Linked DNA regions of Cupriavidus necator. The main gene of each other region encodes a partner of the protein of the gene in region 2 in a complex. Links are inferred from orthologs where the notes say so. Each region holds a gene or a part of one and is shown on either strand. Other genes may lie near its edges.

Region 1 (16,110 bases), 910 kb from region 2 along the record:
GCGCGGACACCTGCACCTGGTGGATGGTGGCAAAGTACGGGTGCTTGTTGGGATCGAGCCGGTTCTGGAAGAAGGCCTCGATGTCGCCGCTGCCGAACTGGCCGGGCGGCAGGCTGATGTTGTGCAGCACCACCAGGTCCACCGGCATGCCGGCCGGGCGCTCGTCAAAGTTTGGTGACGGCACGCGGCGCGCGGCGGGGACCCAGCCGTCGGCCTCTGGCAGATAGCGGTGCTCGGGCTTGCTCATGACGTGCCCTCGCCTTCCACGGTGCTGCGTTCGGCGGCGTCCATGGCCTCGCGGATGCCCAGTTGCTGGATACGGTAGCGCAGCTGGCGCAGGTTCAGGCCCAGCAGCGGCGCGGCCGCGGTGCGGTTGAAGTTGGTCTGCGCCAGCGCCTGCAGGATCAGCTCGCGCTCCACGGCTTCCAGCCTGGCTTGCAGGTCGATCGGGAAGACGATGCCGCGGCAGGCGCGTTCGGCGGGATCGCCGGCGGGCTCGGGTTCGGGCGCGCTGGCCGGGGCCGGCACCACGGGCGGCGGCTCTGCCGGGGCCGGCGCGGGCGCGGCGGCCGGCGGCACCGGCGCCCACATGCCTGCGGCGCCCCAGGGGGCGGAATAGTTGGTGGGCGCCATCGCCGGCGCGGGGGCATGCATCAGCCCGGCGCGCTCGGCGCCGGCGTCCAGCGGGCCCAGGTCGGCCAGCTCGATCTCTTCGCTCTCGGCAAAGGCGTAGGCGCGCTCCAGCAGGTTCTCCAGCTCGCGCACGTTGCCGGGGAACGGATAGGCCACCAGCCGTTGCAGCGCCGCCGGCGACAGCCGCTTGGGGCGCGGGTCGCCGTAGCGCACCGCCAGGTGGTCCAGGATGGCGCGCGCCAGCACCGGGATGTCTTCACCGCGCTCGCGCAGCGTGGGCATGCGCAGCGCCAGCACGTTCAGGCGGTAGTACAAGTCCTGCCGGAACTGCCCGGCCGACACCATCGCCGCCAGGTCCTTGTGGCTGGCGCACATCACGCGCACGTCGACGGCGTCTTCGCGGCTGGCGCCGATCTTGCGCACGCGGCGCTCCTGCAGCGCGCGCAGCAGCTTGACCTGCATCGGCAGCGGCAGGTCGGCCACCTCGTCGAGCAGCAGCGTGCCGCCGTTGGCGGCCTGGAAGAAGCCGCCGCGCTCCCCGTCGGCACCGGTGAAGGCGCCTTTGACATGGCCGAAGAACTCGGACTCCATCAGGTTCTCGGGGATGGCGCCGCAGTTGACGGCGATAAACGGATGCGCGGCCCGGCCGCTGGTCGCGTGGATGGCGCGCGCGGCGCGCTCCTTGCCGCTGCCGGATTCGCCGCTGATCACCACCGGCGCCATGCTGCGCGCCAGCCGCGACAGCGAACGGCGCACCTCCAGCATGGCGGCGGAATGGCCGGGCAGCAGGGCGGCGGCGCGGTCGGCGGCCTGCTCGGCCGCGGCGGCTTCGGCATCGGTGCTGTCGCGTTGCTGGCGGCCCAGCGCGTTCAGCACCAGGCTGCGCAGCTGCTCCAGCGATACCGGCTTGGCGATGTAGTCGAAGGCGCCGGCCTTGAGTGCTTCCACGGCGTTGTCGGCGCTGCCGTAGGCGGTGATGACCGCCACCGGGATGCGTTCCGGCGCGGCCGACAGCTGGCGCACGATCTCGATGCCCAGGCCGTCGCCCAGGCGCATGTCGGTCAGCACCAGGCTGTAGCGGCGCTGCGCCAGCTTCTCGCGCGCCTCGGCGAGCGAGCCGGCCAGCACCACGTCATGGCCCATGCGGCGGATCGAGATGTCCAGCAGCTCGCGCAGGTCGGCCTCGTCGTCGATGACCAGGATGGGATCGGGCGCTCGGGACATTCGGGGTGGCATGGGGTGGTGGCTGGGTTGGGACAGGTCAGGCGGCGGCCGCATCGGCACTCTCGATGCGCAGCGTCAGCACGAAAGCCTTGGCCGGCAGTGTATCGCGCGCGGCGGCGGCCAGCATGCCAGTGCGCTCCAACAGCGCCGGCAAGGCGATGGCGCCGTAGCGCACCTGGGCGTCATTGGCGCCGCACAGCTCGCGCGCCATGAACAGGCCCAGCCCGGTGCCCTGGGCGTTGCTGGTGAAGAACGGTTCGAACAGGCTGCGCTGGTGCTCGCGCGCGACTTCGGCGCCGTCGTTCCAGACGATCAGCTCGGCATGGTGCTGGTCCAGCGCATGCGCCAGCAGCCGGATCGATCCCGGCAGCCGGCTGCAGTAGCGCCAGGCGTTGTCCAGCAGGTTGCCCAGCACCTGCTGCAGCTGCGAGGCGTCGAACACCACCGGCTGGGCCACGTCCACGGTCAGCCGGATGGCATTGGCGTTGATGTCGGCCCGGCCCGCCGGGCGGGTCTCGCCGGCGCGCGGGCGGCGCGAGCGCATTTCGGCGCGCCAGCGCTCGACGATCTCGGGCAGCGCCTGCGCCAGGTGCACGGTGCTGCGGCCGGTGCGCGGGCGGCGCGACATCTGCAGCACGTCTGACACCACCTGGTCCAGCCGGCGCACGTTGTCGTTGATGATGCGCAGCAGGCGGGCGTCGATATCGACATCGGCGCCGCCATGGTCTTGCGCGGCAGGGTCGCGCCGGCCGGAGTCTCCCAGCAGCTCGCTGGCCTGGCTGATTGCTGCCAGCGGGTTGCGGATCTGGTGCGCGATGCTGGCCACCAGCCGGCCCATGGCGGCCAGCTTTTCCTGCTGCACCTGCTCGGCGATGCGTTCCCAGCTTTCGATATGGACCAGCACGGTGTCGCGCATCTCGTTGCGCAGCAGGGCCTCATCCTCCTGCGACCAGGCCATGGCCTCGTTCTGGGCGATGGCCAGGCGCAGGCGGCCGGCGGCTTCGGGCGACAGTTCGCTCCAGGCGGCGGTATCCAGCGTGGCCGGCACGGTGCGGCCATGCGCCATGGTCGAGCGCAATCCTGCCAGCCCCGGCAGCACAAAGCGCAGCCGCAGCCGGGTGTGCTGCATGGTGCCGTCGGCCAGCGCGGTGCCGGACGCCATCGGCAGCAGCTGCAGGATGCGCGGCACGTCGTCCTTGCTGTGCAGCCAGTCGCGCAGCATCTCCATCAGCGGCTGCAGGCGCGGGATGCGGCGCAGGTCGAACAGCACTGCTTCTCCGCCCTGACCTGCCGCACCACCCAGCCGGCGCGAGTAGATGCGCTCATGCGGCTGCACGCCCAGCAGCACCACCGCCGCGGGGTTGGCGGCCACCACCGCGCCGTTGGCGCGCACCAGCATCACGCCGTCCTGCATGTCGTTGACCATGAGCCGGTTGACCAGCTGCTGCAGGCGCAGCTCCTGCTCGCGCGCCAGCGCCAGGCGCTCCTGCGCGATCTGGCGGTTGGCCAGCATATACATCAGCAGCGCCGCGATCATGAACACCAGGCCGAACAGGCCCGAGCCCAGCAGCCCGGCATCGGCCTGGCGCAGCAGGATGGTGTGCATGAAGGGCCCGCTCATCACCACCAGCGCGGAGATCGACGCGGCAAACAGCGCGAACAGCAGGCTGGTCAGTGCGCCGGCTTCCAGCGCGGGCAGCAGGAAGATCATGGCCAGGCCCTCGGCCTGCCCGCCCCGCCCCAGCACGCTGAAGACCAGCGCCAGCAGGGCCAGGTCGGCCAGCACCTGCACCCGCACGCGCAGATGGAAGTGCCGGCGCCACAGCGTGCCGGCCAGCATCGCCACGGCAATGCCAAGATAGGGCACGGCGATGGTCATGGCCGCCGCGTGCTCGATGCCGCCCAGGCCCCCGAGGTCGAACGGCACGGGCGGGATCGCATTCGTGATGGCGGTGACGGAGGCCGGCTCGCCGCGCCGCATCAGCGCAAAACCGACCAGCAGCAGGCCCACGGCCACACGGGTCCAGCAGAAATAGCGCAGCAGGCGCCAGTGAAAGTCAGGCGGTTCGGGCTGGCGCCACAGCTGGGCCAGGCCGCGCCAGGCGTTCAGCCGCTGCCAGCCCGACGACGCCGGCTCTGTCATGGGCGGGGGCCGCTGCTGCTGTCGCTGCCCTCGGCCCGGCTTTCGTCAGGCAGGTGGCTGCGGCGGCAGTAGTGCAGGCCGCGCCAGGCAATGGCCTCGCCCTGCGGCAGGTGCACGCCGCACTGGGCGCACTGGACCATGGGTTCGGCGGTGGCGTCGGCCGGGCCGGCGGCGGCAGTGCGCTCGCTGGCCTCGCGGGCCTGGCGTGCGCGGTGTTCAGCCAGCCGCGCCTCGGCGCGGGCGCGCAGCCACCAGATGACGCCCAGCACCACGGCCAGCAGGATCAGGATACGTGCCATGGGGAATCAGAGGCGATGCAGGACGACTTCAATCACGAAACGGCTGCCGACATAGGCCAGCAGCAGGATGCCGAACGAGGCGATGACCCAGCGCAGCGCCACCTTGCCGCGCCAGCCGCGGAAGATGCGCCCGGCCAGGATGCCGCCGAACATGGCCCACGAGATCAGCGCGAACACCGTCTTGTGGTCCAGCCGGAAGGCGCGGCCGAACAGGTCTTCAGAGAACAGCAGGCCCGAGCCGATGGTCAGCGTCAGCAGCACAAAGCCGGCGCCAATCAGCCGGAACAGCAGCTTCTCCAGCGTCAGCAGCGGCGGCAGCAGGTCCAGCCAGCGGCCCAGCCATTCGCTGGGTTGCTGCTCCGGCGGCCGCGCCGGCGCGTGCCGGAAGCCATGCAGGCGCCGTTCGGCCAGCAGCATCAGGAAGGCGTGGAACGCCGCCAGCGTGAACAGCCCGTAGGCCACGTTGGCGATGATGAAATGCAGCTTGAACAGCGGCCGCGCCGCGTAGCCCAGGATCTGCGAGCCGGGGAAGGCCAGCGGCATCAGGCTGGCCACCAGCGCCACCGGGATCACGATCAGGCCCAGGCCCGCCAGCGAGAAGAAGAAGCTTTCGATCCAGTAGATGCCCACGCCCAGCCACAGCATGGCCGACAGTGCGAAGGCAAAGCCGAACATCATGCGCTCGGCCGGGAAGATGGTTTCATGCAGCAGCATGCCGTGGCTGGCCAGCGCCGCCAGCATCAGCACGTGCCACCAGGCCGGGCGCCCTTCGCCGTGCGCGCCGCCCGCCGGGGGGATGGGGCCGCCGCCGGCCACCAGCACGGCCGAGGTCGCCCCCCCTGCCGGGCCGGCAGCGGTGGCAAGGCGTGGGTGGCGCGTGGCCCAGCCGTGAAAGGCCAGGCCGCAATAGAGAAGTGCCGTCAGGGCATACAGTACAATGACCATTTACGCAGTTTACCTTAGTGCCCACGGACGGTGGCGGCCCGCTTGAACCGGTGTAACCGGTGTTCCAGGCCCGCCCCGTGTGCAAGACTGCCTCCGATTTCAGCCCCGAGCCCTGCTCCGACTTCTCCCCCGATTCCTGCCATGCTGGACAATCTCACTCAACGCCTGGCGCGTGTGGTCAAGACCATGCGCGGCGAGGCGCGCCTGACCGAGGCCAACACCGCCGAGATGCTGCGCGAAGTGCGCCTTGCCATGCTCGAAGCTGACGTGGCGCTGCCGGTCGTGCGCGAATTCGTTGCCCGCGTGAAGGAAAAGGCCATGGGCGAGGAGGTTGTCAGCAGCCTCACCCCGGGCCAGGCCCTGGTCGGCGTGGTCCAGCGCGAGCTGACCGCCGTGATCGGCGGCGCCGACGCGGCCAGCGGCAACAACAAGGAAGCCGAGCTGAACCTGGCCGTGCAGCCGCCCGCCATCATCCTGATGGCCGGCCTGCAGGGCGCCGGCAAGACCACCACCGTGGGCAAGCTGGCCAAGTGGCTCAAGGAAAACAAAAAGAAGAAGGTGCTGACGGTCTCGTGCGACGTCTACCGCCCCGCCGCTATCGCCCAGCTCAAGACCGTTTCCGAGCAAGTCGGCGCTGACTTCTTCCCGTCGCAGCCGGACCAGAAGCCGGCGGACATCGCCCGCGCGGCGGTGGACTGGGCGCGCAAGCACTACCACGACGTGCTGATCGTCGACACGGCCGGCCGGCTCGGTATCGACGAGCTGATGATGCAGGAAATCGCCGCCCTGCACGCCGAGCTGAAGCCCGCCGAAACCCTGTTCGTGGTCGACGCCATGCTGGGCCAGGACGCGGTCAACACCGCCAAGGCCTTCAACGACACCCTGCCGCTGACAGGCGTGGTGCTGACCAAGCTGGACGGCGACGCGCGCGGCGGCGCGGCGCTGTCGGTGCGCCATATCACCGGCCGCCCGATCAAGTTTGTCGGCGTCGGCGAAAAGCTGGACGGCCTGGAGCCCTTCTACCCCGACCGCATGGCCCAGCGCATCCTGGGCATGGGCGACATCCTCGCGCTGGTCGAGGAAGCCCAGCGCGGCGTGGACATGGAAGCGGCCGAGAAGCTGGCCAAGAAGATCAAGAAGACCGGTGACTTCGACCTGGAAGACTTCAAGGCCCAGATCGGCCAGATGAAGAAGATGGGCGGCCTGGGCAGCCTGGTCGACAAGCTGCCGGCGCAGTTCGCCCAGCAGGCGCAGGGCGCCAACATGGACCAGGCCGAGAAGCAGGTGGCCCGCATGGAAGGCATCATCAACAGCATGACGCCCACCGAGCGCGCCAAGCCCGAGCTGATCAAGGCCAGCCGCAAGCGCCGCATTGCCGCGGGCGCCGGCGTGCCGGTGCAGGAAGTGAACCGCCTGCTCAACCAGTTCGACCAGATGCAGTCCATGATGAAAAAGCTCAAGGGCGGCGGCATGATGAAGATGATGCGCCAGATGGGCGCGATGAAGGGCGGCATGAAGGGCCTCTTCAACCGCTAGAATCCGTCCGTCGCACCCCGACTTGCCTCCCCCCGCAAAAGAACAGGAAAGACATCATGATGAGTGCCGTACAGGCCCGCGAGCTGTGGGCCAACTCCGAGGAAATCGTCTCCGCCGCGGAAGTCCAGGCGTCGCTGGACCGCATGGCCGCGGAAATCACCGCCAAGATGGGCGATGCCTTCCCGCTGGTGCTGTCGGTGATGGGCGGCGCGGTGGTCTTCACCGGCATGCTGCTGCCCAAGCTGGCCTTCCCGCTGGAGTTCGACTACATCCACCTCTCGCGCTACAACAACAAGACCGTGGGCGGCGAGATGCAGTGGCGCGTGGCCCCGCGCGAGTCGGTCAAGGACCGCGTGGTGCTGGTGCTGGACGACATCCTGGATGAAGGCGAGACCATGGCCGCGATCCGCGAGCGCATCATGGACATGGGCGCCAAGGAATTCCACGCCGCGGTGCTGTGCGAGAAGACGCTGACCAAGATCAAGCCCATGCATCCGGACTTCTGCGGCTTTGCCGTGCCGGACCGCTATGTGTTTGGGTGCGGCATGGATGCCAAGGGCTACTGGCGCAACCTGGACTCGATCCGCGCGCTGGTTTGATCAGTTAATACAGGCACCCGCCCGGGTGCCTGCCCCGGCGCCATCCTCAGGCGCCCAGGATCGGCCACAGCGAGGCCAGCAGCAGCACGGCCATGCCGATATTGAAGGCGCGCAGCACCCGCGGACGCGCCAGCCAGCGCCGCAGCGCAGAGCCGCACAGTGCCCACATCGCCACGCTGGGCAGGTTCACCACCCCGAAGATCCCCGCCAGCAGCAGCACGTTGAGCCACAGGTTGCCGTGCAGCACATAGGTGCTGCACGCACCCACCGCCATCACCCACGCCTTGGGATTGACCCACTGGAACGCCGCCGCCGCCCAGAAGCCCATCGGCCGCTTGACCTGCTGGTCCTGCACGCCGCCGGCGGTGGCCAGCTTCCACGCCAGCCATATCAAGTAGACCGTCGCCACCACGCGCAGCACCTGCCAGGTCCACGGGAAGGCGTGGAACATCGATCCCAGCCCCAGCCCGACCAGCCCCACCATCAGCGCAAAGCCAATGCTGACGCCGAGCAGGTGCGGCACCGTGCGCACGAAGCCGAAATTCACGCCCGAGGCGAGCAGCATCGTGTTGTTGGGACCGGGGGTGATCGACGACACCAGCGCAAAGCCGGCAAACGCGGCGAAGACACCGGTTCCGGCGGCGAGTTGGGACACTTCCATGACTGACTCCAGGGCGTTCAGGGAAATCAGTCTACGGTCAGTTAGCGGTACAGTACCGGTACAATTTTTGGAATTAATGCCGATACGGCGCCGGGCACGGGATCAGTACCGCGCAGTGCGCTCCTGCGAAACACAATCAGGCGTCGCTGCGGTACGGCCGTTCGCGCAGCCACTTGGTGGCGATCCACTTCTCGCCGAAGGCCACCGGCAGCCCCGCGTGCAGGGTGCGCTCGTCCAGCGCGCCGTCGGGCAGCAGGTAGCTGAAGTACACCGCATTGCCCTTGACCGGCGCCACCTCCAGCCCCACGCGCGGGAACGCGGTGGCGCCGCCCGCCTCGGGCGTGTTCAGGTAGATCACCAGGGTGGCGATGCGCTGCCCGCCGACGGACAGCTGGCGCGCCTCGCCGGGGCGCTGCGGATTGAAGTAGTCGAAGTGCGGCTGGTACTCGCCGCCGGGCTTGTAGTTGAGGATCTGCAGGCCTTCGCCGTGCTCGGCCGGCACGCCGGTGACGGCGGCGATGCGGGCCTCGATGCGCGTGATCAGGGGGTGCTCGGCCACCTGGAACATCGCGCCCATGCTGGTGCGGGCATCGATCAGGTTCTCGTCGCCGGTGTCCGGGTTGACCACCGGCGAGCGCGCCAGGCGGCCGCGCGACAGCGCCACCAGGGCATCGCACTCGTCGTCGGTCAGCAGCTGCTGGAACAATTGGACCTGTGGCGACGCCAGCCGGAACAGGATCGGGACCTGGCGGTCCCCGCCATCGGCCGCGTAGACCGCGGGCGTGCCGGCTGCAGCTGCGGAGCGCGCCGGCGCAGGCCGGGCCGGCGCGGCACCATAGGCATCTTGTGCAAATGCCGCGGCCACGGCCTGGCGCGCAAAGGCGTCGTCATAGCCCGAGCGCAGCATCGACAACACCAGCGCATCGGCGGCAAAGCCCTGGGCGATATGCCGGGCCAGCCATTGTTCAAGGTCGGGCGAGGATTCGGTGTAGCCGGTCTTGCCGCCGGCAACGGATGCTTCGCGGATCATGACGGATTGGCGGCGACGCGCTGCGACGAGAACGGGTTGCGGGCAGGCGGCTCGGACACCGGTGCGCGCGGGCGCGACGGCGCGACCTCGGGCTCGCCGGCCACGGTGACCGTGGCTTCGGAATACTGCCAGCGCTTCCACGCCGCCAGCACCGCGTTCGGATATTCGGGGCGGCCGCGGCTGCCGTTGTAGCGGCCCAGCGCCAGGTACAGGTCGCCCTGCTCGCGGTCCAGGTAGTAGCGCAGGATGGTGCAGCCGTAACGCAGGTTGCTCTGCAGGTGAAACAGCTTGCGCGGGTCGCTGTCGCCGATGGCGCGCACCCAGAACGGCATCACCTGCATCAGCCCGCGCGCACCGGCCGAGCTGATCGCGTACTTGCGGAAGTTGCTCTCGACCTGGACCAGGCCCAGCACCAGCGCGGGCTCCAGCCCGGCGCGCTTGGCCTCGTAGTAGGCCACCTCGATCAGTTCCACGCGCACCTGCGGCTCGGGGATGCGCGAGGCCAGGCGGGCGGACATCTCGCCCAGCCATTTCAGGTAGGCCAGGCGCTCGCCGCCGGACGCGAATACCGGCCGCGTGGGCCGGTCATCGGCAATGGCGGCGGCCAGCGCGCCGCGCACGGAATCGGCGAGGTCTTCTTCCTTCTGCGCGCCGGCGTGGGCTGCCATGGCCGCGACGGCCAGCAGCAGCCCGCCCGCGCAGCGGCGGGCGGCACCGGTCATGCCGCGGGCGGCGCGCATGGGGCTCAGTTCGCCAGCTGGCTGCGCACGTGGCCGACCACGTCGGCCACGCTGACGGCGGTGGCCTGCGCGTCGCGCCGGCCCTGGTACTCGACCTTGCCTTCCTTCAGGCCGCGGTCGCCCACCACCACGCGGTGCGGCACGCCGATCAGCTCCCAGTCGGCAAACATCACGCCCGGGCGCTCGCCGCGGTCGTCCAGGATGACGTCCACGCCGGCGGCCAGCAGCTCGGCATGGATGCGGTCGGCCTCGGCCTTGACGGCTTCGGAGCGGTCGTAGCCCACCGGGCAGATCACCACCGCGAACGGCGCGATCGCGGCCGGCCAGATGATGCCGCGCTCATCGAAGTTCTGCTCGATCGCCGCGCCCAGGATACGGGTGACGCCGATGCCGTAGCAGCCCATCTGCATCGGCTGGGTCTTGCCGTTCTCGTCCAGAAAGGTGGCGTTCATCGATTCCGAGTAACGCGTGCCCAGCATGAACACGTGGCCCACCTCGATGCCGCGGCAGATTTCCAGCGTGCCCTGGCCGTCCGGCGAGGCGTCGCCGGCGACCACGTTGCGCAGGTCGGCCACGACCGGCTCGGGCAGGTCGCGGCCCCAGTTGACGCCGGTGTAGTGGTAGTCGCGGTAGTTGGCGCCGCAGACGAAATCGCTCATGTTGGCGACGGTGCGGTCGGCCACCACCTTGACCGGCTTCTTCGCGCCGATCGGGCCCAGGTAGCCCGGCGGCGAGCCGAAGGCGTCGACGATCTCGTTCTCGGTGGCAAAGCGGAAGTCGGCCAGGCCCGGCACCTTTGACGCCTTGACCTCGTTCAGCTCATGGTCGCCGCGGATCAGCAGCAGCCAGATCTCGGCGCCGGCCTCGGTGTCCTTGGCCAGCACGATCGACTTGACGGTGCGCTGCAGCGGGATGCCCAGGAACTCGGCCACGTGCTCGCACTTGGCCTTTTCCGGGGTGGCGGTCTTGACCAGGTCTTCGGCCGGCGCGGCGCGGCTGGCCAGCAGGGGCAGCGCCTCGGCGGCCTCCATGTTGGCGGCGTAGTCCGAGGTCGGGCAGTAGACGATGGCGTCTTCGCCGGTGTCGGCGATCACATGGAACTCATGCGAGCCCGAGCCGCCGATGGCGCCGTTGTCGGCCGCCACGGCGCGGAATTCCAGGCCAAAGCGGCGGAAGATGCGCACGTAGGCGTCGTACATGTTCTCGTACGACTTGCGCAGGCCGTCCGTGTCGCGGTCGAAGGAATAGGCATCCTTCATGGTGAACTCGCGCCCGCGCATGATGCCGAAGCGCGGCCGGCGCTCGTCGCGGAACTTGGTCTGGATCTGGTAGAAATTGACCGGCAGCTGCTTGTAGCTGCGGATTTCCGAGCGGGCGATGTCGGTCACCACCTCTTCCGAGGTCGGCTGGACCGCGAAGTCGCGCTCATGGCGGTCCTTCAGGCGCAGCAGCTCGGGGCCCATCTTGTCCCAGCGGCCGGTTTCCTGCCACAGCTCGGCCGGCTGGATCACCGGCATGGACAGCTCCACCGCGCCGGCGCGGTTCATTTCCTCGCGCACGATGTTCTCCACCTTGCGGATCACGCGCAGCCCGATCGGCATGTAGTTGTAGATGCCGGCGCCCAGCTTCTTGATCATGCCGGCGCGCATCATCAGCTTGTGCGAAACGATTTCCGCGTCGGCGGGCGCTTCCTTGAGGGTGGAAATGAAGAATTGCGAGGCTTTCATCCGTAATTTCTCTCTGGGCCGCCGGGCTCGGGAAAACCCGTCCCGGCAAAATCCGGGGGCCGGCGGCACTGAATTGTGGGCACGCGCCTGAAACTGCCCTTCCGCTCGGGGAAAACCAGCATCCCCCGGTCCGGGCCCGGCTGCGCGCTTCCTTTATAATCAGCGTAATTCTAAAGGATTCGAGGTGCAGTCATGCTCGATCGTGAAGGCTTTCGCCCGAACGTCGGCATCATCCTCCTCAACGCACGAAACGAGGTTTTCTGGGGCAAGCGAATCGGCGAACACTCCTGGCAGTTCCCGCAAGGTGGCATCAAGTACGGCGAAACGCCTGAACAGGCCATGTACCGCGAACTGCATGAGGAAATCGGCCTGCTTCCGGAGCACGTCAGGATCGTCGGTCGCACGCGCGACTGGCTGCGTTACGAGGTGCCGGACAAGTTCATCCGCCGCGAGATCCGCGGCCACTACAAGGGCCAGAAACAAATCTGGTTCCTGCTGCGCATGGCCGGCAGGGACTGTGATATCCATCTGCGTGCCACCGAGCACCCTGAATTCGACGCCTGGCGTTGGAGTCATTACTGGGTGCCGCTGGAGGCGGTGATCGAGTTCAAGCGCGATGTCTACCAGCTGGCGCTGACGGAGTTGTCACGCTTCCTGAACCGGCACGCGCGTGTGCCGCTGAGTCCCTATGGCACGCACGGCCCCCACGGCATGCATGGCCGGCATGGCGGGCCGCGCAGCCAGGCGCTCAGCCGCGCCCAGCAGGCGCAGCAGGCCGACGCCGACTGCAATGCCGAGGCCGCGCACGCGACCGAGCACGATTCACCGGCAACGCCGGTTTCCACCTCACGGAGCACTGATGACTAGTTTCACCGGCCTGGGCCGCCGCCGCGGCCTGACCGCTGCCGGCATGCTGATTGCCGCGGCCAGCCTTGCGCTGGCCGGCTGCAAGACCACCGGCAAGGAGATGGCGGAGGAAGAAAGCACCTGGCTCAACCCGTTCGCGCCCAAGACCTTTGATGAGGCCAAGGCGATGCTGCCGGCACCGCCTCAGGACGCCAACCTGATCCCGTTCTCGGTGTCGGGCACCGGCTCGCTGTCATTCGCGGTGGACGGCAAGTCGGTCTCGGTCGGCAAGGACAACGTGGTGCGCTACACGGTCGTCACCACCAGCCAGAGCGGCGCGCGCAACGTGACCTTCGAAGGCCTGCGCTGCGATGCGTTCGAGCGCAAGCTCTACGCCACGCTGCCCAAGGGCGCCACCGAGTGGGTGCCCAACAGCAGCGACTACGGCGAGACCTGGCACCGCATGGAGACTGGCGTGCGCAATGCCTATGCCGCCACGCTGGCGATCGATTTCTTCTGCGAGGGCCGTACCGTGGCCGGCACCGCCGACGCCATGGTGCGCGACCTGCAATCGCGAGCGCCGCGCAAGCGCTGAAGCACGCAGCGTCGACATAAAAAAACGGCGGGACTGCCTGGCAGCCCCGCCGTTTTTGTTTGCGCCCGGCCTGTACGCCCGTCAGACCAGCACCAGGTTGTCGCGATGGATCAGTTCGGGCTCGTTCAGGTGCCCCAGCACGGACTCGATCTCGGATGAGGGCTTGCGCGCGATCAGCCGCGCCTCGGCGCTGGAATAGTTGGTGATGCCGCGCGCCACCTCCTTGCCCTGCGCGTCGACGCACGCGATCACCTCGCCGCGGGCGAACTCGCCCTGCACTTCCGTCACGCCGATCGGCAACAGCGACTTGCCGCCGCTGGTGAGCTTCTCGACCGCGCCGTTGTCGATCACGACCCGGCCGCGCAGCTGCAGGTGGTCGGCCATCCATTGCTTGCGCGCCGTGAGCCGCCCGGTCGGCGCCAGCAGCTGGGTGCCGATGGCCTCGCCCGCGGCCAGGCGCTCCAGCACGTTGGCCTCGCGCCCGGAGGCGATGGTGGTATGGGCGCCGGACTTGGCTGCGCGCTTGGCCGCCAGGATCTTGGTCAGCATGCCGCCGCGCCCGATCGACGTGCCGGCGCCGCCGGCCATGGCCTCCAGCTCGGGGGTGCCGGCCAGGGCCTCGTCCACGAACTGCGCGGCCGGGTCCTTGCGCGGGTCGGCGGTGTACAGGCCGCGCTGGTCGGTCAGGATCACCAGCGCGTCGCCTTCGATCAGGTTGGTCACCAGCGCGCCCAGCGTGTCGTTGTCGCCGAACTTGATTTCGTCGGTGACCACGGTGTCGTTCTCGTTGATGATCGGCACCACGCCCAGGGACAGCAGCGTGAGCAGGGTCGAGCGGGCGTTGAGGTAGCGTTCGCGGTCGGCCAGGTCGGCGTGGGTCAGCAGCACCTGCGCGGTGCGGATGCCGTAGCGGCCGAACTGGCTTTCATAGACCTGCGCCAGGCCCATCTGGCCGACGGCGGCGGCGGCCTGCAGCTCATGGATTTCCTTCGGGCGGCGCACCCAGCCCAGGCGCTGCATGCCTTCGGCGATGGCGCCGGAGCTGACCAGCACCACTTCCTTGCCGGCCACGCGCAGCTTGGCGATCTGGGCCGCCCAGCGGGCGATGGCGTCGTGGTCCAGCCCCTTGCCGTCGTTGGTGACCAGGCTGGAGCCGACTTTGACGACGATGCGCTTTGCCTGCGCGATGACCGATTGCATGACGGGAATCCTGTCTCCCGGGCAGCCGGCGGCGGGCGCCGCGCCCGAATTGTCCGTGGGTATTCTTCTGTGGTGGGGCGCCAGCGGCGGCCCCGGCTTATGCCTCGCCCTGCCCCTGGTCGACGTTGTGCAGGCGCTCGTCCAGCCGGATGTCCGGCTCGGCCAGCGCCGCGGCTTCTTCGGCCTTGATCGCCTGCAGGTGGTCCTTGATCGCGTAGATCAGCTCGCGGCAGCCTTCGCCGGTCAGCGCCGAAATCTGGAACACCGGCCCCTTCCACTTGTAGCGCTTGATGAAATCCTTCACGCGGGCCGCGCGCTCGTCCTCGGGAACCACGTCGAGCTTGTTCAGCACCAGCCAGCGCGGCTTGTCGTACAGGGTTTCGTCGTACTTCTTCAGCTCGTTGACGATGGCCTTGGCCTCGGCCACCGGGTCGACTGCCTCGTCGAACGGCGCCAGGTCGACAATATGCAGCAGCAGGCCGGTGCGCTGCAGGTGGCGCAGGAACTGGTGACCCAGGCCCGCGCCTTCGGCGGCGCCTTCGATCAGGCCGGGAATGTCGGCGACCACGAACGATTGCTCGTGGTCCACGCGCACCACGCCCAGGTTCGGGTGCAGGGTAGTGAACGGATAGTCCGCCACCTTCGGGCGCGCGTTGGAGATATGCGAGATAAAGGTCGACTTGCCGGCGTTGGGCATGCCCAGCAGGCCGACGTCGGCCAGCACCTTGAGCTCGAGCTTGAGCATGCGGCGCTCGCCCGGCTTGCCGTCCACCTGCTGGCGCGGCGCGCGGTTGGTACTGGACTTGAAATGCAGGTTGCCCCAGCCGCCCATGCCGCCTTCGGCCAGGCACACGCGCTGGCCGTGCTCGGTCAGGTCGGCGATGACTTCGCCGGTGTCCATGTCGGTGATCAGCGTGCCCACCGGCATGCGCAGCGTGATGTCCTCACCCGCCGCGCCGTAGCAGTCGGAGCCGCGGCCGTTCTCGCCGTTGCGGGCAACGTGCTTCCTGGCGTAGCGGAAGTCGATCAGCGTATTGATATTGCGGTCCGCCACGGCGAACACGCTGCCGCCGCGGCCGCCGTCGCCACCATCCGGGCCGCCGAAGGGCACAAACTTCTCGCGCCGGAACGAGGCGCTGCCATTGCCGCCGTTGCCGGCGATGGCTTCGATTCGGGCTTCGTCTATGAACTTCATGATGATGGGTTTCCGTGATGGATCGGCGGATCAGCGGCTGGAAGCCTCCGACCGGGCTGGCGAACTGACATTGTCGCCAGAAAAGAAAAGGCCCCGCAAGCGTTGCGGGGCCTTCATCCTGCAAAGGCTGTTATCAGGCCGCCGGAACGACGCTGACTTGCTGCTTCTTGGCAGGGCCCTTGACGGCGAACTGCACGTGGCCGTCCACCAGGGCAAAGAGCGTGTGGTCCTTGCCCACGCCGACGTTGTCGCCAGCATGCACGCGGGTACCGCGTTGGCGGATGATGATGCCGCCGGCGTTGATGGCCTGGCCACCAAACACCTTCACGCCCAGACGCTTCGATTCGGAATCACGGCCGTTCCGCGTGGAACCGCCGCCTTTTTTCTGTGCCATGTCTTACTCCTGTCGCTTTACCTGGTTACGCTCGATCGATCAGGCAACGATCGCTTCGATGCGCAGTTCGGTGTAATTCTGACGATGGCCCTGACGCTTCTGGTAGTGCTTGCGACGGCGCATCTTGAAGATCTTCACTTTGTCGTGACGACCTTGGGAGATAACGGTAGCCTTGACGGAAGCCCCGCTAACCAGCGGCGTACCAAACTTGATTTGGTCGCCGGCGCCCACTGCGAGCACCTGGTCGAGCGTGATTTCTGCGCCAATGTCTGCCGGTATCTGTTCTACTTTCAGTTTTTCGCCAGCAGCAACCTTGTATTGCTTGCCGCCGGTTTTTACGACC
Region 2 (11,206 bases):
TCGATTGCTCTTGCTGCTGGCATAGCTACCTATCAATTCGAGCGGCGGGAACGATACCCACGGTTCGGCGCACTGGATGTTAGAGCGGTGCCGGGCACGGGGGTTCTGCCCGCTGCTGCAATGATTTGTTGCAGCAGCGGCTACACTCGACCAAGCTGCGGCGCGCTGGCATCCTTGCAAGCCTCTCTCATTCCACCGGAGGAGTTATGTCTGCTATCGAACACTTGCTCAAGCCGCATGTGCGCGACCTGGGCGATTTTACCGTGCGCCGGCTGTTGCCCGCCGCCGCCACCCAGACCGTTGGTCCGTTTATCTTCTTTGACCATATGGGGCCGGTGCAACTGCCGCCGGGCGGCGGAGCCGACGTGCGCCCGCATCCACATATCGGACTGGCCACGGTCACTTATCTGTTCGAGGGCGAGATCATCCACCGAGACAGCCTGGGCAGCGACCAGGCGATCCGCCCGGGCGATGTCAACTGGATGACCGCCGGGCACGGCATCGTGCACTCGGAGCGCTCGCCCGAGCATGTGCGCCCCGCCGGGGCCCGCCTGCACGGCATCCAGACCTGGGTGGCACTGCCGCAGGAGCATGAGGGTGCCGAGCCGTCGTTTTTCCACCATCCCGCCGCCACGCTGCCACGGATCGAGCGGCCGGGTGTGCGCATGGTGGTGATTGCGGGCGATGCCTTTGGCCAGGTCTCTCCGGTCAAGGTCTTCAGCCGCACCCTGTACGTGGCGATCGAGCTGGATGCGGGCGCGAGCGTGGAGATCCCGGCCGATCATGCCGAGCGGGGCATCTATCCGGTGGACGGGGCGGTGGCGCTCGACGGCGAGCCGCTGCCGGCCGAGCATATGGTGGTGCTCACGCCGGGCCAGCCCGCAACGCTGACGGCCACGACGCCGTCGCGCGTAATGCTGCTGGGCGGCGACCCGACCGACGGGCACCGCTTCATCTACTGGAATTTCGTTGCCAGCAGCAAGGTGGCGATCGAGGCCGCCGCCCAGCGCTGGGAGGACGATCAGTTCCCGCACGTGCCGGGCGAGACCGAGCGCATCCCGCTGCCCCCGCGCAAGCCCTGACAGCGGTCCCGGGGCTGGCTCAGACCGGGCTGGCCCAGGTCACGCGAGTGCCTTGCCGCAGGCATTCGCGGATGGCCTCGACCTGGATAGCGATCGGTGCCGGCACCGGCGCCGCGCCGTCCAGCACGCGCCGGATCCAGGCCACGGTCTGGCCGGCGTCGCTGCCGGGCGGCAGTTCAGGCACTTCGGCCAGCGAACCAACAGCCGGATCGACCAGCGTCTGCTGGTGCCCCTCGTGCAGCCAGTCGATGCGGCTGGTGCGGCGCGCATCGGCCACCACTTCGCCCTCGGTGCCGCGTGCCAGCAGCACGTTGGCGGGTTCATGCGAGAAGTAGTCGGTCAGCGTCTCGCGGTATTCGGGGTGGGTGTAGCTGTACAGGCGCAACCCTTCCGCGGGCGAATGCTCGCCCACCGGCTGCAGCATCTTGGCCACCGTATGCGCCGAATTGCGCAGGCCGATCACGGTGCGCCGCTCCAGCAGCTGCGACAGCCCGGGCGACAGCACATCCACCGGCAGCACCGCCAGCGGCCCGAGGTCGCTGCTCTCGCGCAGCCGTGCCGAGGCGTCGCCGGTAGTCGCGCACAAGGGCACGCCCAGCGCCTCGAACAGCGCCATGCTGGTCACGCGGCCATTGAACAGGCGCGTGCCGTGCACCAGCACGGGGACATCTTCGCGCGCCAGCAGCAGCGCCAGCAGCGGCACCAGGTTGGGTTGCTTGCGCGCACCGTTGTAGCTGGGGATCACCACCACCTGCCGGTCAGGCGGCGCCGGCAGCGGCTGGCAGTGCGCATGGGCGGCTTCCAGCATGCCGGCCAGCTCGTGCGGGGCCTCGCCCTTGATGCGGTAGGCCATCAGGATGGCGCCGAGCTCCAGGTCCGAGACGCGCCCGGCCAGCATGGCGTCGAACAGGGCCTGCGCGTCTTCGCGCGGCAGCGCCCGCGCGCCGTTGACGCCGCGGCCGATCTCCTTGATATAGCGGGCAGCAGGGAAGGACGTGGCTGGCGTGGTCATGGCGGCGTGGGGGTAGTCTGTTCTGGGTTCATGATAGCGGAGCCAGGCCGCCGCGCCCATCGCCGCCTGTGCCACATAGGGCCGCCCACCGGCACGCGGCCGGCGGGCACTACGCGGCTTCCTGCAGCGCCGGGTTGCGCTGCTTGCGGTAGAGGAAGTCCAGCACCGCGGTGCGGCAGGCGTGGTAGGCCTTGTCGTCGGCCAGCGCGACGCGGTCGCGCGGACGCGGAAGCTCCACCTTCAGGATCTCGCCGATGGTCGCGGCCGGACCGTTGGTCATCATGATGATGCGGTCGGCCAGCAGCACGGCCTCGTCGACGTCGTGGGTCACCATCACCACGGTGCTGCGGGTGCGCGCCACGATCTTGATCAGCTCGTCCTGCAGGTGCGCGCGCGTGAGCGCATCGAGCGCGCCGAAGGGCTCGTCCATCAGCAGCACCTTGGGCGCCATCGCCAGCGCGCGGGCAATGCCCACGCGCTGCTTCATGCCGCCGGAGATCTCATGCGGATACTTGTTCTCGGCGTGCGTCAGGCCCACCAGCGCCAGCGTGTCGTGCGTGCGCGCCTTGAGCTGCGGCTTGCTCTCGCTGGCGGCGAAGACGCGCTCCACGCCCAGGTAGACGTTCTCGAAGCACGTCAGCCACGGCAGCAGCGAATGGTTCTGGAACACCACCGCGCGCTCCGGCCCCGGCCCGGCGATCTCGCGCCCGGCGCAGATCAGCGCGCCGGTGGTGGGCGTGGCCAGTCCCGCGACCAGGTTCAGCAGCGTGGACTTGCCGCAGCCTGAATGGCCGATCAGCGTGATGAACTCGCCCTCGGCGATATGCAGGTTGATATCGCGCAGGGCGACGAACGGGCCCTTGCGGGTCTTGAAGGTCTGGCCGACGTTTTCGATGCTGACGAACTTGTCCATGGCGATTCTCCCCGCGTGTCAGTTGGTGCCGTAGCTGAAGCGCCGGGCCAGCGCCAGCAGCGCATGCTCGAGCAGCAGCCCGATGATGCCGATCACGAAGATCGCGATCACGATGTGCTCGACCTTCAGGTTGTTCCATTCGTCCCACAGCCAGAAGCCGATGCCGGTGCCGCCGGTCAGCATCTCGGCCGCGACGATCACCAGCCACGCGGTGCCGATCGACAGCCGCACGCCGGTCAGCATGTAGGGCAGCACCGCGGGGAACAGCACCCGCGTGAACACCTTCCATTCCGACAGGTCCAGCACGCGCGCCACGTTCAGGTAGTCCTGCGGCACGCGCGTGACGCCGACCGCGGTGTTGATCACCATCGGCCAGATCGAGCAGATGAAGATCGCCCAGATCGCGGCCGGGTTGGCGGCCTTGAACAGCAGCAGGCCGATCGGCAGCCACGCCAGCGGCGAGACCGGGCGCAGCAGGCTGATCACCGGCGCGGTCATCGCGTTCAGGAAGGCGAAGCGCCCGATCAGGAAGCCGGCCGGGATGCCGACCAGCGCGGCCAGGCCGAAGCCCGCCGCGACGCGCGCCAGCGATGCCAGCACGTTCCAGCCGATGCCCTGGTCATTGGGCCCGTTGCGGTAGAACGGGTCGGCAAACAGCGGCACCGCGGCGTTCCATGTGGCCTGCGGCGTGGGAATGGCCGGGATCATCGTGGCGATGCCGTGCCAGGCCAGCACGAACAGGGCAAAGCCCAGTACCGGCGGCACGGCCTTGAGCACCAGCGCGGCGACCGCCTCGCGGCGTTGCGCGCGCCGTGCCTGCGCGGCGATTTCCTGCTCGCGCCGGCGCGCCCGCTCCTTGGTGTCGGGGTCGGCGCTGGCGGCTACGGTTGCACCATCGGGCGTGGGGTGGGCTATGGCATTCACGTCTGGCTCCTTTCGTCAGGGGCACTGCGGATCAGTGGGGGAAGGCTTGCGTCAGGCCTTGATCTTGAAACCGTCGGCGTAGGCCTTGGGGTCCTTGCCGTCCCAGACCACGCCGTCGATCAGCTTGGCGCTGCGCATGTCGCTCTTGGGCAGCGGCACCTGCGCGGCGGCGGCGGCCTGCTTGTAGACGTCGATGCGGTTGACCTGCCGGGCCACGGCGAGATAGTCCGGATGTTCCTTCAGCAAGCCCCAGCGCTTGTGCTGGGTCAGGAACCACATGCCGTCGGACAGGTACGGGTAGTTGGCGGCGCCGTCCTGGTAGAACTTCATCGCGTCTGGGTCGTCCCAGGTCTTGCCCAGGCCGTTGGTGTAGCGGCCCAGCATGCGGTCCAGGATGATGTCCATGTCGGTGTTGACGTAGGACTTGGCGGCAATGGTCTCGGCGGTCTTGCGGCGGTTGGAGGCCGACGCATCGATGAACTTCGATGCCTCCAGCACTGCGGCCACCATCGCGCGCGCGGTGTTGGGGTATTTCTGCACGAACTCCGCGGTGGTGCCCAGGGTCTTCTCGGGGTGGCCCTTCCAGATGGCCTGCGTGGTCTCGGCGGTGAAGCCGATCTTGTCGGCGATGGCGCGCGCGCCCCAGGGCTCGCCCACGCAGAAGCCGTCCATATTGCCCACGCGCATATTGGCCACCATCTGCGGCGGCGGCACCGTGATGGCCTTGGCGTCCTGCATCGGGTTGATGCCGTTGGCCGCCAGCCAGTAGTACAGCCACATTGCGTGCGTGCCGGTGGGGAAGGTCTGGGCGAAGGTGTAGTCGCGCTTCTCCTTCATCATCAGCGCCTTCAGGCTGGCGCCGTCCTTGACGCCTTTCTCGGCGAGCTTGGACGACAGCGTGATGGCCTGGCCGTTGTGGTTCAGGTTCATCAGCACGGCCATGTCCTTCTTCGGGCCGCCGATGCCCAGCTGCACGCCGTAGATCAGTCCGTACAGCACGTGCGCCGCGTCCAGCTCGCCGTTGACCAGCTTGTCGCGCACGCCGGCCCATGAGGCTTCCTTGGTCGGCGTGATCTTGATGCCGTATTTCTTGTCCAGCCCGAGCGTCGCGGCCATCACCACCGAGGCGCAGTCGGTCAGCGGGATAAAGCCGATGCGCACGTCGGTCTTCTCGGGCGCGTCCGAGCCCGCTGCCCACGCACCGGCGCGCACCAGCGGATCGACCAGCGTCATCACGCTGGCGCCGGCGATGGTGGCAAGCGCGCGGCGGCGGCCGCTGCTGGCCGGCACGGCGTCGGCAGCCGCGTCGGGAACGTGGACGGCTGCGTGCAGCGGCTTGGCAATCCTGAGGCGAGAGGGCATTGCATGGCTCCAAGAAAAAAGGCGTCCCCTCCGCGACCGGCTTCGCCAGAAGACCGGTGCGGCGCAGGGACGCCGTTGTCCGTGGCGTGACGCAGCCCGCGTTGGCCGTGTCCGCCGAAATTGTTGGTCGGCCGCCGTTGGCCGATACCTGCATAACGCAAGGCGTGTGCCAGCCTGTGCAGTGCAGCATTCGAGGGCGGATTTGTGACGGATCGGGGGGAAATGATCGGATGTGGTGCGCGCGCGCTGGCCGCCGCCACATTCGGGGGAGCAGGGGAGGGAGGTGACGCAGTGCGGCAGCGCCAGGAGCGTGCATTGCACCAGTCGCGTGCGGCGGCGCACCACGGCTGGCAGGCGGGAGCGGCTCAGCCCATCACGTCGATCACGCGCTGGGCCGCGTCCACCAGCTTCAGGCCGCGCTCCATCGCCATGCTGCGCAGGCGCTTGTAGGCCTCGTCCTCGCTGAGGCCGCGCGCCTGCATCAGCAGTCCCTTGGCGCGCTCGACCACCTTGCGCTCGGCCAGCTTGAGCCGGGTGGCATCGAGCTCGGCGCGCAGCTGCTGATCCAGTTCGAAGCGTGTGTAGGCCACGTCGAGCACGGTCTTGACGCGCTCGGCGCGCAGGCCGTCGACGATATAGGCGGTGATCCCCGCCGTCAGCGCTGCCTTGATGCGCTGGCTGTCGTCGTTGTCGGTGAACAGCACGATCGGGCGCGGCGCATGCTGGGTCGAGACGCAGACATGCTCGATGGTGTCGCGCGCGGCGGATTCAGACGCGATGATCAGCATGTCGGGCTGGGTGGCCGTGATCACATCCGGCAGGCGCAGGTCGGCATCGACGATCTGGATCTCGGTAAAGCCGGCGCTGACCAGCCCGCCGCGGATGGTCTCGACGTTCAGCGGGTCGGCGTCATGCGGGTCGCGCACGAGCAGGATCCGCAACACCCGGCCGCCGGCAGTGGGCGGGGCAGGTGCGGCAGCGGTGGGCGATGGGGGCGGGTGGCGTCGTGTCATGGCTAGGCTCTGTTGCAGTGCGCCATGCAAGATTCGCGCCGGGTAAGTATCCGGCACCTGCGCCAGTTCGGTGCGCTGGCGCTGCGAGGATGCCTGGATTCATTGTATGCGGTCGTACGCAGAGCCAACTCTCGCGGTGTATCCTGTTGCCCTGCTGCGCCGGGCGCGTCTGCTGGCGACGCCGCGCATGGCTGCTTCCTGCAACCCTGCCCACCCGCGCCGCAGCACCGATCAGAACAATCTGGAGAGATGCATGACCGAATTCGTGTTCGCTCCGGCCGCGCCCGTTGGCGTGCCGGTGCGCGGCAGCAATGCTAGTTTCCCGGTACGGCGCGTGTACTGCGTCGGCCGCAACTATGCTGCCCACGCCCGTGAAATGGGCTCGGACCCCGACCGCGAGCCGCCGTTCTTCTTCTGCAAGCCGTCCGACGCGGTCAGCTACGTCGCCGACGGCACCGAAGGCGCCTTCCCGTACCCGCCGGGCACCAGCAACTGCCACTATGAAGTGGAGCTGGTGGTGGCGATCGGCAAGGGCGGCCGCGACATCCCGGTCGACAAGGCAGCCGGCCACGTGTTCGGCTACGCCGTGGGCCTGGACATGACCCGCCGCGACCTGCAGAACGAATCGAAGAAGACCGGCCGCCCCTGGGAGACCGGCAAGGCCTTCGACCAGTCCGCGCCGATCGGCCCGATCGTGCCGGTCTCGGCCATCGGCCATCCGCAGAAGGGCGCAGTGACGCTGGCGGTCAACGGCGTGGAGAAGCAGCGCGGCGACCTGTCCGACCTGATCTGGTCGGTGCCGGAGATGGTGTCGTACCTGTCGAAGCTGTTCGAGCTGCAGCCGGGCGACCTGATCTTCAGCGGCACGCCCGAAGGCGTGGGCCCGGTGGTCAAGGGCGATGTCATGCAGTGCCACGTCGGCGGCGTGGGCGATCTCACCATCAAGGTAGTCTGATCCGATGCTAAAGCTTTACAGCTATTTCCGCAGTTCGGCCTCATTCCGCGTGCGCATTGCGCTGGAACTCAAGGGGCTGTCCTATGACTATGTGCCGGTGCACCTGCTGAAAGAAGGCGGCCAGCAGCTCAAGCCGGAATTCCGCGCCGTGAATCCCGACGGACTGGTGCCGGCGCTCGCCGACGGCGAGCACGTGCTGCAGCAATCGCTGGCCATCGTCGAATACCTGGACGAGGTCCATCCCGAGCCGAAGCTGCTGCCCGGCACGGCGCTGGACCGCGCCTATGTGCGCGGACTGGCCCAGGAGATCGCGTGCGAGATCCACCCGCTGAACAACCTGCGCGTGCTGAAGTACCTGAAGCACACCGTGGGCGTGACCGACGAGGTCAAGGACGCGTGGTACCACCACTGGATCGAGCTGGGCTTTGCGTCGCTGCAGGCCAACCTGGAGCGCGGCGGCAAGGCCGGGCGTTTCTGCTTTGGCGATACGCCCACGCTGGCCGATATCTGCCTGGTGCCGCAGGTATTCAACGCGCAGCGCTTCAATATCGACCTGGCCCGCTACCCGGCGATCGCCAGGATCTATGAAACCTGCATGGAGCTGCCTGCTTTCCAGAAGGCGGAGCCGAAGGCGCAGCCTGACGCGGAATAAGCGTTCGCCACCGGGCCTTACCCCAGCAGCGCTTCGGCGAACTCATCCGCCTTGAACGGCTGCAGGTCCTCCACCTTCTCGCCCACGCCAATGAAATAAACCGGCACCGGGCGCTGGCGCGCGATAGCCGCCAGGATGCCGCCCTTGGCGGTGCCGTCGAGCTTGGTCACGATCAGGCCGGTCAGGCCCAGCGCGTCGTCGAAGGCGCGGGTTTGCTGCAGGGCGTTCTGGCCGGTGTTGGCGTCGATCACCAGCAGCACCTCGTGCGGCGCGCTCGGCATGGCCTTGCTGATCACGCGCTTGACCTTCTTGAGCTCTTCCATCAGGTGCAGCTGCGTCGGCAGGCGGCCGGCGGTGTCGGCCATGACGATGTCGATGCCGCGCGCCTTGGCCGCATTGACGGCGTCGAAGATCACCGCCGCCGGGTCGCCGCTTTCCTGCGCCACCACGGTGACGTTGTTGCGTTCGCCCCAGATCGTCAGTTGCTCGCGCGCGGCGGCGCGGAAGGTATCGCCGGCGGCCAGCAGCACCTTCTGGTCATAGCGCTGGAAGTGCTTGCACAGCTTGCCGATGCTGGTGGTCTTGCCGGCGCCGTTGACGCCCGCGATCATCATCACCAGCGGCTGCTCGCGGCCCAGCGCCATGGTTTTTTCCAGCGGGCGCAGCAGCTGCGTCAGCAGCTCGCGCAGCGCCGCCTTGACGCCTTCGGCGGTCTCGATGCGCTCGGCCTTGACGCGCTTGCGCAACTCGCCCAGCAGGTACTCGGTGGCTTCCACGCCGGCATCTGCCATCAGCAGCGCGGTTTCCAGTTCTTCGAACAGGGCCTCGTCGACCTTGACGCCGACGAACAGCGTGCCGATGTTGCGGCTGGTCTTGGACAGCCCGGTACGCAGCCGATGCATCCAGCCCAGCTTCGCTTCAGCGGTCTGGGCGGGCGGCGGGACCAGCTCGAGCGCTTCGGCCGGTGCGGGCGCCGGCAGGGGGATCGGGGCCGCCACGGGCGCTGGGGCAGGGGGTGGCACTTGCGCCGGGACCGGTGCCGGTGCGGGCGCAGGGACTGGCGCAGGCGTGGGGGCCGGTGCCGGTACGGGGGCGGGGACCTCGACCGGAGCGGGGGCCGGGGCTGGCGCCTCGGCGGGCGCGGGCTCGGCCTTGCGCTTCTTCCAGAAACTAAACATTGGGGAATGGAGTCAATACCGGGGCCGATACCCTGGCGGCAGCCAAATGCCAGCAGGCAACCGGTTATAAATCAATGGGTTACGCAGGCATCGCGATGGCTGGGGAGAAAGCGTTGTGGTCCCGGCCGGCGATTGCGTATAGTTCGCTACATGGCAGATTCATGCGCGCAGTCTTGCGCACGTGAGTCGATCGGCAAAATTCTAGCAGACGGGGTCGCATGAACCATTGCGCTGTCCTGGCCGCTGCGGGCGCACAAGGCACCAAAGCCTGCGTCGCAACGCGCTTCCAACGCCTTTCACCTTCCTCCAAACCGCTTCCCGCCCGCGCCGCGCGTCTCGCGCGGCGAGTCATTCCCACGCTGCTGCTGGCCTTGCTGCCGTGGTCGATGCCGGCAGGGGCGCAGGGCGTGGTGGCTTCGCCGATGCCCGGCACGCAGACCGCCCCGGCCGGCGCGACCGCGCATGGCACGACCGAATACCGCCTGTCCAACGGGCTGCGGCTGATCGTCAAGGAAGACCACCGCGCGCCCACGGTGGCGCACCAGATCTGGTACCGCGTGGGCGGCATCGACGAGGTCAGCGGCACCACCGGCGTGGCGCACATGCTCGAGCACATGATGTTCAAGGGCACGCCCAAGGTCGGCGTGGGCGAGTTCTCCAAGCAGGTGGCCGCGCTGGGCGGGCGTGAGAACGCCATGACCAACCGCGACTTCACCATGTACTACCAGCAGATCGGCAAGCAGTACCTGCCGAGGATGATGGAGCTGGAGGCCGACCGCATGGCCAACCTCGTCATCACCAAGGACGAGTTCGAACGCGAGATGAAGGTGGTGATGGAAGAACGCCGCCTGCGCACCGATGACTCCGCGCGCGGCACCGTCTATGAGCAGTTGCTGGCCACGGTCTACACCGCCGCCGCGTACCGCCACCCGGTGATCGGCTGGATGGACGACCTGGTCAATATGCGCGTGGACGACGTCAAGGAGTGGTACCGCCACTGGTACGTGCCCAACAACGCCATGGTGATTGTCACCGGCGACGTCAAGGCCGAGGAAGTGCGCGCCCTGGCCGAGCGCTATTACGGCAAGCTCAAGCCGCGTACGCTGCCGCTGCGCAAGGACCAGGAAGAGCCGGCGCAAAAGGGCATCAAGCGCATCTGGGTCAAGGCGCCGGCCGAGAACCAGTACATGGTGATGGCCTACAAGGTGCCGCGCCTGCGCGATATCGAGAAGGACGTCGACCCCTACGCGCTGGAGGTGCTGGCGGCCGTGCTCAACGGCTACGACAACGCACGACTGACGCGCGAACTGGTGCGCGAGCAGCGCCTGGCCGACGACGTCAACGTCGGCTATGACAGCATCAACCGCGGCGAGTCGCTGTTCGTGCTCGACGGCACGCCCGCCACAGGCCACAACACCGACGAGATCGAGCGCGCGCTGCGCGCCGAGGTCCAGCGCATCGCCAAGGAGGGCGTGTCGCCGGAGGAGCTCAAGCGCGTCAAGGCGCAGGTGGTGGCCGGCCAGATCTACAAGCGTGATTCGGTGTTCGGGCAGGGCATGGAAATCGGCGTGTCCGAGATCTCGGATATCTCCTGGCGCCAGATCGACCGCATGCTCGACAAGATCAAGGCCGTCACGCCGGCGCAGGTGCAGGCCGTCGCCGCGAAGTATTTCAACGACGACAACCTGACCGTGGCCACGCTGGTGCCGCAGCCGATCGATCCGAACAAGCCCAAGTCCCAGGCCCCGTCGGGCCTGCGCCACTGAGGAAAGGCGATGACTCAGTCCGTCACCACCCCGCAGCGTGCGCTGCGCAAACTGGCCGGCGCCGCATTGGGCGCCGTGGTCCTGCTGGCTGCGCAACTGGCGCAGGCCGCGATCCCGATCGAGCACTGGACCGCGTCAACCGGCGCCAGGGTGTTCTTTGTGCATAGCCCGTCGATCCCGATGCTCGACGTCAATATCGACTTCGACGCCGGCAGTCGCTATGACCCGCCGGGCAAGGCCGGGCTGGCCACGCTGACCGCCGCGCTGCTGGACAAGGGCGCCGCGGCGCTGGAAGGCCAGCCGGCGCGCGATGAAGCGAAGATCGCCGATGGCTTTGCCGATACCGGCG

Evidence for each region.
Region 1: the proteins of ybiB (region 2) and obgE are in contact, whole or in part, in a crystal structure (PDB 8BFT), measured with the Escherichia coli proteins. The link is inferred for Cupriavidus necator from one-to-one orthologs.

Annotation. Positions count from the first base shown.
Region 1 is NZ_CP066018.1:2,053,123-2,069,232, reverse strand. The notes cover bases 13,325-16,110. They hold obgE (GTPase ObgE), read right to left. Parts: upstream 15,374-16,110; coding sequence 14,276-15,373; downstream 13,325-14,275. Other genes in these bases: rplU (50S ribosomal protein L21), read right to left, coding at 15,807-16,110; rpmA (50S ribosomal protein L27), read right to left, coding at 15,507-15,767; proB (glutamate 5-kinase), read right to left, coding at 13,325-14,178. In the rest of the region: 1,6-anhydro-N-acetylmuramyl-L-alanine amidase AmpD, read right to left, coding at 1-247; I6H87_RS09655 (sigma-54-dependent transcriptional regulator), read right to left, coding at 244-1,869; I6H87_RS09650 (sensor histidine kinase), read right to left, coding at 1,895-4,000; I6H87_RS09645 (PP0621 family protein), read right to left, coding at 3,997-4,299; I6H87_RS09640 (cytochrome C assembly family protein), read right to left, coding at 4,306-5,244; ffh (signal recognition particle protein), read left to right, coding at 5,386-6,780; I6H87_RS09630 (hypoxanthine-guanine phosphoribosyltransferase), read left to right, coding at 6,837-7,379; I6H87_RS09625 (LysE family translocator), read right to left, coding at 7,426-8,040; I6H87_RS09620 (2OG-Fe(II) oxygenase), read right to left, coding at 8,177-9,070; I6H87_RS09615 (lytic transglycosylase domain-containing protein), read right to left, coding at 9,067-9,810; I6H87_RS09610 (proline--tRNA ligase), read right to left, coding at 9,816-11,537; I6H87_RS09605 (RNA pyrophosphohydrolase), read left to right, coding at 11,730-12,404; I6H87_RS09600 (CNP1-like family protein), read left to right, coding at 12,397-12,978; more of proB, read right to left, coding at 13,060-13,324. UniProt on the Escherichia coli protein: An essential GTPase which binds GTP, GDP and possibly (p)ppGpp with moderate affinity, with high nucleotide exchange rates and a fairly low GTP hydrolysis rate.
Region 2 is NZ_CP066018.1:1,130,648-1,141,853, reverse strand. Bases 99-2,939 are described here. They hold ybiB (DNA-binding protein YbiB), read right to left. Parts: upstream 2,095-2,939; coding sequence 1,102-2,094; downstream 99-1,101. Other genes in these bases: I6H87_RS05255 (ABC transporter ATP-binding protein), read right to left, coding at 2,204-2,939; I6H87_RS05265 (pirin family protein), read left to right, coding at 207-1,082. Also shown: more of I6H87_RS05255, read right to left, coding at 2,940-3,007; ntrB (nitrate ABC transporter permease), read right to left, coding at 3,026-3,931; I6H87_RS05245 (CmpA/NrtA family ABC transporter substrate-binding protein), read right to left, coding at 3,983-5,293; I6H87_RS05240 (ANTAR domain-containing response regulator), read right to left, coding at 5,659-6,306; I6H87_RS05235 (fumarylacetoacetate hydrolase family protein), read left to right, coding at 6,560-7,261; maiA (maleylacetoacetate isomerase), read left to right, coding at 7,266-7,913; signal recognition particle-docking protein FtsY, read right to left, coding at 7,931-9,091; I6H87_RS05220 (M16 family metallopeptidase), read left to right, coding at 9,310-10,857; I6H87_RS05215 (M16 family metallopeptidase), read left to right, coding at 10,867-11,206.